Regions from separate parts of the Paenibacillus sp. PK1-4R genome, predicted to be linked through region 1. Evidence: a T-box and tRNA genes for the amino acid it is inferred to sense, from the RefSeq annotation. Region 1 holds a T-box; the other holds one or more tRNA genes.
What was found. A T-box is a leader RNA that pairs with one kind of tRNA and senses whether it is charged. The one in region 1 lies ahead of QNO02_RS23900 (valine--tRNA ligase), so its partner is inferred to be a tRNA-Val.

Region 1 (4,239 bases):
ATCCTGACCTGGCGTGCTGCTGGTTGAGATCATGTAACGCATTGCATCTGCGCCGTATTTCTCAATCACATCCAGCGGATCTACACCGTTGCCCAGTGATTTGGACATTTTGCGTCCATCTGCATCACGAACAAGACCATGCATCAGCACATCCTTGAACGGAATCTCATCGGTGAATTCCAATGCAGTGAAAATCATACGTGCAACCCAGAAATATATGATGTCATACCCTGTCACAAGTACACTTGTCGGATAATAACGTTTCAGGTCTTCCGTATCTTCCGGCCAGCCTAGTGTGGAGAATGGCCATAAGCCGGAGCTAAACCAAGTATCGAGTACGTCTTCGTCCTGTCTGAGCTTGCGTCCAGCATACTCTGGCAGCGTTGTTGGATCTTCAGCAGATACAATGATTTCACCCGTTTCTTCATCATACCAAGCAGGAATACGATGTCCCCACCACAGTTGACGGGAAATACACCAGTCACGAACGTTTTCGATCCAGTTCAGATAGGTTTTCTCAAAACGATCTGGAACAAAATTAACTCCTTCACCACTCTGTTGTTTCTTAATCGCTCTCTCTGCAAGTGGCTTCATCTCAACGAACCACTGTGTAGACAGATACGGCTCAACAACAGCTCCGGTACGCTCACTGTGTCCAACCTGATGCGTGTGATCCTCGATATTGATCAATACGCCCTGCTCTTTCAAGTCAGCAACAATCTGCTTGCGGCAGTCACTGCGATCCAGTCCCTGATACTTGCCAGCCTCAGCATTCATTGTGCCGCTCTCATCCATTACCGTAATTTGAGGCAGATCATGACGAAGACCTACTTCAAAGTCATTTGGATCATGCGCAGGCGTGATTTTAACTGCACCACTTCCAAACTCTTTATCCACATAATCATCAGCGATAATTGGAATTTCTCGTCCAATGATAGGCAGTACAAGTACTTTACCAATCATATCTGCATAGCGCTCATCCTTCGGATGAACAGCAACCGCTGTATCACCCAGCATCGTTTCAGGACGTGTTGTTGCCACTGTAACGTAGCCACTTCCGTCTTTGAGCGGGTAACGCAGATGGTACAAGTGACCCTGAACCTCTTTATATTCAACCTCAATGTCGGACAGAGCTGTCCGGTTCACCGGGTCCCAGTTAATGATGCGTTTGCCTCGGTAAATAAGGCCTTTTTCATACAGTTGAACAAATACTTTGCGAACCGCTTGGGACAGACCTTCATCCAGCGTAAAACGTTCACGTGAGTAATCAAGCGACAATCCCATTTTGCCCCATTGTTGACGAATGGTAGTGGCATATTGATCTTTCCAGTCCCATACCTTTTCCAAAAACTTCTCGCGTCCCAGATCATAACGAGTCAGACCTTCTTCACGCAGCTTCTGCTCCACTTTGGTTTGGGTAGCAATACCTGCATGGTCGGAACCCGGAAGCCACAGTCCGTCGTAACCTTGCATCCGTTTGGTACGGATCAGAATATCCTGCAGTGTAAAATCGAGCGCATGCCCAATGTGCAGCATCCCGGTTACATTCGGGGGTGGAATTACAATCGTATACGGCTCGGCATCCTTACGTTGACCGGCTTTGAAATATCCGCGCTCCATCCAGGTGGAGTACCATTTGTCCTCTGCCGCCTTAGGATCATAAGTGGTCGGCATTTCTGTTGCAGCTGATTTTTTTTCCTCAGACATGTGTCATTCCTCCGTTACTTCATCATCTTCGCCAAAAAAAACAAAAAAAACCTTTCATCCATCAAAGGACGAAAGGTTAGCTTTCGCGGTACCACCTTTGTTTCACGCCTACAGCAAGATAGACTTCACCCTCTGTACATGACGTGACACTTCAAGCAGATAACGGCTGCTACCGGCCCATCCTACCTCAGAAATAAATGACGATAGATCTCATTCATCTCTTGTATTCAAACAGGCAACTCCCGGGCGACTTCGATCAGTTGGTTCCTGCGGAATCTCACAGCGCTGCAATTCCACTCTCTGAAAGGTCATACTGTCTACTACTCCCGTTCCACGTTGTTCTTCAAAAAACCTACACACATCATACCTTGCTCGTGCGCGATAGTCAACCTGACAACAGCGGATAAAGAGCGCTGGAATGCAGGTTTAGGGCGAATTATGCAAAAACCCGCAATCCTCAAGGGGATCACGGGTTGTCACGAAGGCTTTAACTACGGATTAAGGGATGTACAATATCTGACCTTCTTCCACAACTTGTTCAGATAATCGGTTATACAACTGAAGTTCCCTCGTGCTCAATTGATATCGATCTGCAATGGCATCCAGTGTGTCTTCTCGCTGAACGATGCACAGTTTCACCTTGCGGAATGGGGTCTGGTCGACAATCGTTCCCAGGAACAGGTTCTTCCATTCCCCATCATCAGCTGGATATGTTTCTTCCTGTACCACACCCGCAGGAACCTCATCGCCTCGCTCCACTTCAGCATCGCGTGCCGCTCTGCCCGAGGATAACAAGGAAGAGATACCTACGCCCTCTTCTTGCCGTGGTGCGGATTCTTTTTTGCTGCCAAAAGCAACCTTCAGCTCCGGCTTGTCTTCCGTCTCAGCCACAGGTTCAGGAACAAATGCTTCGTTCTGTACGAACTCGTCTACCCCAGTCGCTTCAAAAGACGGTCGGTCTTCCTCAGCGTTGCCTGGTGGTTCAGACGAAGCAAATACACCTTGCCAGTTCTCCGCCTGTGATTCGCTCGGGACATCGGCAACTGCCTGATTCTCCTGCTGAGGTACAGATCTCGCTGATTCGAAGTGCCATACCTCTGGTGCGTCCGGTACATCCGGTGCTGCCAACTCATTAGATGATTGAGCAGTAGGCTCTGTGACTGCTTGATCTGCACTTCTCGAGTTCGCAGGCAATGCATCCACGGAAGGCTCGGACCAACCCGAAGACTCATCTTCCAGAGGCAGCAATGGTTCCGACTCAGGGTAAGAAGCTAACCGATCTGCGGTCTCAGCCATAAATGACGAGATCGGAGAAGGTTCGCTGTATTGCTCATGAGATGCCAATTCATCCCCATTCTCTGTCAGAGAGGCGGGATCTTCGTTTACATCAGGTTGTCTGTTTTCGTTAGCGTACTCCGCACTTTGCTCCTCAGATTGAATTGGCTCGGCCGATGACGAATCCGCATATTCTTGCTGCCATTCTTCGCTATTCCTTAATGTCTCTTCCCTTGTAGACAGGTCAGCGAATTCCGGGGCACCATATGCAAGTTCTGCTGCATTCGCAAGTCTCTCTTCCTCACTCCGCTGGAGCAGGTACTCTTGTGCAAATGTGTTGGGGTCGCTGCCTGTCTGTGCTGCTTCATCGGAACGGTTGGATTGCTGAGCATCAGGTGAATGAACAACTGTAAACTCATCTGCTGACCACACTTGTGGCTCTTCAACAGGAAACCCCTCGATGCCTCGCAGCGACAATACGCCTGTAATGTTCAGACTGCGATTGGATAACAGATCCACGTCAAAATTTTCGATCTCGATGGAAATATCCTCAATCGATCTGACCCGGTTCAGCGGCACTGTGATCTCCACGGGAATAAAATGTTTGAGCTCCTCTGAAGCCTCATTTTCTCCTCTGTACGCACCTGTAAGTAAAAGATGTCCTCTTAACGTGGCATGATCATCCTGCCCTATGACTTGAATGCGCGGGTAAAGTTCAATCTCCTCCAATTCCTCAATCGCAGGGACTCCCTCAGACAAATGAACGCGCTCATAAATATCGAACCGTAAACCATAAGGTTGATTCAACAAAGGTGGCGTCCTCCTTTCGGCATATGTTCACCATGATCCTTCTCATGGGACTGATCCATGGTCCAAATCCTTCGTTACCCCATCTATATGCCTTGAATGAGAGGAGCATGCCACCTTTTGAAAAACCTTGCTATATATGTTCAACTCATGGTTATTTACACTGTCACTCCAATGACAGAACAACCCTCTGATCGCTGTTATCCCCAGATTTTTTTCATTCCTTTTTATAAAAGGGAAAATCCGGGGATAGCTTATGCTTCCGAAGCAGCTTTCTTTCAGAAAGCTTTTAGGCGAACGCTTTGCTTCTTCTGGTTGTTTCTATCCTTTCCGTTTTCGTGTAAATAGTTAGTCGAACTTAAATAGTGTATTAGTAAGCCACCTCACGCTCTGCCAATTGTGTGAAATCGGATGGCCAAGGGTCGCTCACTTCAATCATCGCTCCGGTTA
Region 2 (4,239 bases), 790 kb from region 1:
ATAGGGATGTTTGATAACATATGCACCCGCGGCGAGAGGTTGATTCATGGTATTCTTCCAAACGAAACCCGTCTGTTTCGTCCGATCGATAATGTTGAATTTTAAAGCCTGCACCAATCCGTTTGACTTGGCATTACCAATGACAATAAGGTTGCTGTTGCCAATCTCTTTTTTCATCTTTTGCTTCAGTTCCTTGCGATCCCTTATAATGTCGTATCTCATACCGGTCATATCAAGGAATCCGGTCAACTGATTAACCATATCTTCTTGCTGTTTAGTTGCAAGCTTACTCACCTGATCGCTGAGCACAATGGTTAATTCCTCGCCTTGAAGGACTTTGTCCATCAATCGATTCATCACTTCATAAGGCAGATTAGGGATCATGCCCATGACAGCCTGATACTGTTGTTGTAACATGTCATGTACATAGGCGGCGGTCTCTTCCTGTGATAATTGGTATTCCGGCTTTAAGACAAAATTAGGCTGATATAGGGCCATCTGCATTTCTGAACGTACTTCTTTACCAAGCACATCTTCAATGGTGTGAAGCAGCCCCTCTACCGTTGCATTTTGGTACACGTAGCGTTTGAAATATATCCTCATCAACTCGTCAAATTTCTCTTCACCGACGGAACGGTAAAGCTGATAGATCGCTTGTCTTCCCTTCTGATAATACACCAAACCTGCCAAATCCCCAGCTTCATCGTTTGTTGACGCAATCGCCATATCTACGGGCGCAGTATCAAACTGTATGGATCTGAACCCATTTAACTTGTCTCCCTGTTTCTCGGCAAAATACACCATGGAGAAATCAGCAAAGCCTTCATCCAGGAAGGATTCTGTCTCCGAGTTATTACCGATCAATGCATGGAACCACTGATGCGCTATTTCATGAACAAATGTTGTGTCTTCTTCTGGAACAGCACCATTTTGAATCTGTCCCATCTGGATGAGCCTCGCATACTCCACGGCAACGCCTTGTACATAAGTCTCGACAATTCGGAACTCTGGATAGGGATACTTGCCATATTTCTCACTATAGAACTCAATGACCTTGAATGCCTGATTAATGTACCGGTCAACTATCTTTTTCTTGGATGGATCATCGTTGTAATAATAGTATTCCACCGTCAAACCGTTACGGGTAGCGCGTTCCACTTGAAGATTAGGACTTGCAAAGAAAACAAACTCCCTCGTATTCTCGGCTACAGCAGATACAATCTTACGTCCATGTTCTGTACTGTCTTGAGTGGTGATCGTGCCTGGCATGGCTACCTGGTACTCATCAGGAACATTTAATTGAACTTCAAAGTCCGATGAGGTGTAATAATCGCTCTCAAATGTTCGACTATACGGTGCCTTGTTCCATTGATGTTTAACCTCGTCGTATACAGACATCACCGGGAACCAGTGCGCACCATTGATCATGTCCATGTAGTAGGAAACTCGCTGTGAGCCATAGGGTATATTCAACTGAAACTCCAGTTGGAATGATACCGATTCGCCTGGTTGAACGGGCTCTTTCAACTGCACGGTCAACGCTTGGTTTTCCTTATGGAAATCCAGCGATTGACTATCTGCTGTTACAGCCTGAATATCGATGCCACCCAGAAAGTCCTCCGCTGTCTTCTCCGGGTGATCTTCACTAATCTTTTCATTATGCTGTTGGTACATGCTCGCCTGTGTAGACTTGGAGAGGTTTGCATCAGCATATGTATGAAGGACCAGCTGCTGGAGGGTATCCTTGCTTGTGTTGTGATACGTTACCTTCTCGCTCCCCTGGATCGTCATGTCCTTCTCATTCAGCCGAGCCTGGATCTGGTATTGAATCGGGGTCTGCTCTAGAGAATCTTTCTGTGTGTTATGTATCTTCGTAGATACAGGTGCTGGGTCTGCTTCCGCGGTAACAACCCTCATGTTCGCAAGTGGGCTTGCTGCCAGTATTAAAGCCAGTGTACCCGCGATCCCTACTCTGGCTAACTTTGATGTAAATGGTTTTGAATAATTCATAGTTCTCTCCTTCTCCTGTTCTATATTGACCTCAGAACCAAGTATAGAAGACGAACCTTACGCTGAATTTATGTTTTATTTAAGTTTTGTTTAAAAAGAGGAAGAGAAACTGAAACTATCGCAAATCGCATTCATGTTTGTATGTAAAAAAGAAAAGAAGCCTTACATTGTAAGACTTCTCGTGTATGATCTGTAGTGGGCTCGAACCACTGACCCCTACCCTGTCAAGATAGTGCTCTCCCAGCTGAGCTAACAGATCATGATATATAATTGTTTCCCAATCAGGTAACAGTATCATATCAAGTAACCGTGTTCATTGTCAATAATTTATTTAGTTATAATTCACCTGAAATGGAGCACAATAAAGGAAAGATTACCATATCAGCAACGAGGTGAATTCCCTATGAGAAACATAACAAAACGGTCAAAATCCAATAAACATACATTTACCAAATGCTTCTTTCTCTTTGCTGGGCTTATGATTCTCATTACCACCTTTACTGGTTGCGGCCTGGAGCGGGATGAACATACGGTTCAATTCCAACAGTTAAATCAACCCAATGAGAATGTTGAATCTCTACCCGTCTGGCTGGACGTATACTCCAAATCTGTAATTCAAGATGTATATTCTCCGCGAGGAAGCAGTGAAGTCTTGCCGTGAAGGTTAACAGGTGAATCACTCGTCTTCATCCCACTTGCGTGAGTATGCTTTCTTCGTAACGAAATACAACAGAGTAATCATTCCCGCCGACATTAACAATGTAATTACCATGATGCCTGTCATGCCCATCACTACCCCCTCCTCTCCCATTATGTTCCAGACTTCACTATACAGGAAAAACATTTTTTTGTATAATTCAGTCTGATATGTCGCGCAAGAGCAGAAAGAAGGAATGGAATTGGCAGCTGAGATTAGTTATGTATCGACAGAAGAACAACTGGAGCAAGCCTTGGGAATTCGCCATCACGTTTTTGTGATCGAGCAACAGGTGCCTGCCGAGATTGAGATTGATCAATATGATGTCATCAGTCCAGATGTGCATCATGTATTGTTAAGTACGGATGGCCAAGCTGTAGCCACAGGACGTCTGATCTATTACAGCAAGGATACGGCCAAAATGCAGCGGATCGCGGTGCTTGAGTCTCATCGTTCATTTGGTTATGGACGTGTGCTTCTGCTCGCGATGGAGGAGCTGGCACGTGAACTCGGCTTATCCTATTCTGTACTGGATGCTCAATGTCAGGCACAGAAATTCTATGAAAAACTGGGTTATGAAGTGATTTCGGAAGAACCTTTTTATGATGCAGATATTCTGCATGTTCGTATGAGAAAGAGCCTGTAAAACCTCGGCGTTGGCAGGTCTTATCAGCATATGGTGCATACTTCCGATGAATTCGGATAGGCTAATCAGGTAAGCAGATTCCTATCTCGTCATATAAGGAGAGTGTGACATCATGGATCAAACGACACGCGAGAGTTTCACAGCCGTACAGAAAAATGGCGACGGTGACCTGACAGCATTTCAGACTTCAGCAGGACGTGTACTGGATTATCAGCAGGCACTTGCAGAAGTAAAGGCTGGCGCTATTGCTGGTGTGAATGTATTTAAAGGCAAGGATGGCGAAATGTACATTCGCGGCGATGCCGACGGTGACCCCACCAACAACCTGGACCAACTTCCCCATTTCTAAATAGATGTACATGTCGTATGTGTGACACAGTAAGCGCCGATCCGGATATCCGGGTTGGCGTTTTCTTATTAGAATTAGTAGTCCGTAAAATATTTTACGGACTCAACGGAAGGCTGGCTTTTGCGAATCGGCTGTTGTACCTGTTCCCATGCCTGCAAAATCTGTATCCCTTCGAGAGTAGACCGATTCTCCCACGCGATGTGCCCGGTGCGTTCAAGCTCCAGCAATGACTCATGAATGTAAGCTCTGCTTCGTCCCGTCTTGGTCTCCAGTTCATCCATACGCGGCAGCCTGCGCCGTTGTCCTGCATAGTTCACCATAATACGTAAAATCTTGCGTTCAAAGTCGTTCAGCATACTTTACCTCCCCATTAAGGTCCTTAACAGGACGCCATGCCAGAATACCTTGCTCCAGAAAGGTTCGGGGTGAGCCTTCTTTTCCCGCTGATGCTCTAATCATCCCGCCACGTACACTGTTAATTCGAATCTGTCGCTGCGTAATCTGCCCTGCACGATCCATGTAGACAAGCTCCACCAT

Region 2: it has a tRNA-Val gene. The T-box ahead of QNO02_RS23900 (valine--tRNA ligase) is inferred to sense a tRNA for this amino acid. The anticodon was not compared.

The regions. Positions count from the first base shown of each region.
Region 1 is NZ_CP126535.1:5,491,996-5,496,234, forward strand. Features, by position in the region: gene QNO02_RS23900 (valine--tRNA ligase) at 1-1,707, opposite strand, end outside; T-box leader at 1,769-2,050, opposite strand; gene QNO02_RS23905 (LysM peptidoglycan-binding domain-containing protein) at 2,206-3,792, opposite strand; gene QNO02_RS23910 (RluA family pseudouridine synthase) at 4,160-4,239, opposite strand, start outside.
Region 2 is NZ_CP126535.1:4,703,063-4,707,301, forward strand. Features, by position in the region: gene QNO02_RS20415 (M1 family metallopeptidase) at 1-2,010, opposite strand, end outside; tRNA gene QNO02_RS20420 (tRNA-Val) at 2,197-2,269, opposite strand; gene QNO02_RS20425 (hypothetical protein) at 2,414-2,671, shown strand; gene QNO02_RS20430 (GNAT family N-acetyltransferase) at 2,910-3,353, shown strand; gene QNO02_RS20435 (DUF3892 domain-containing protein) at 3,466-3,702, shown strand; gene QNO02_RS20440 (hypothetical protein) at 3,777-4,058, opposite strand; gene QNO02_RS20445 (hypothetical protein) at 4,042-4,239, opposite strand, start outside.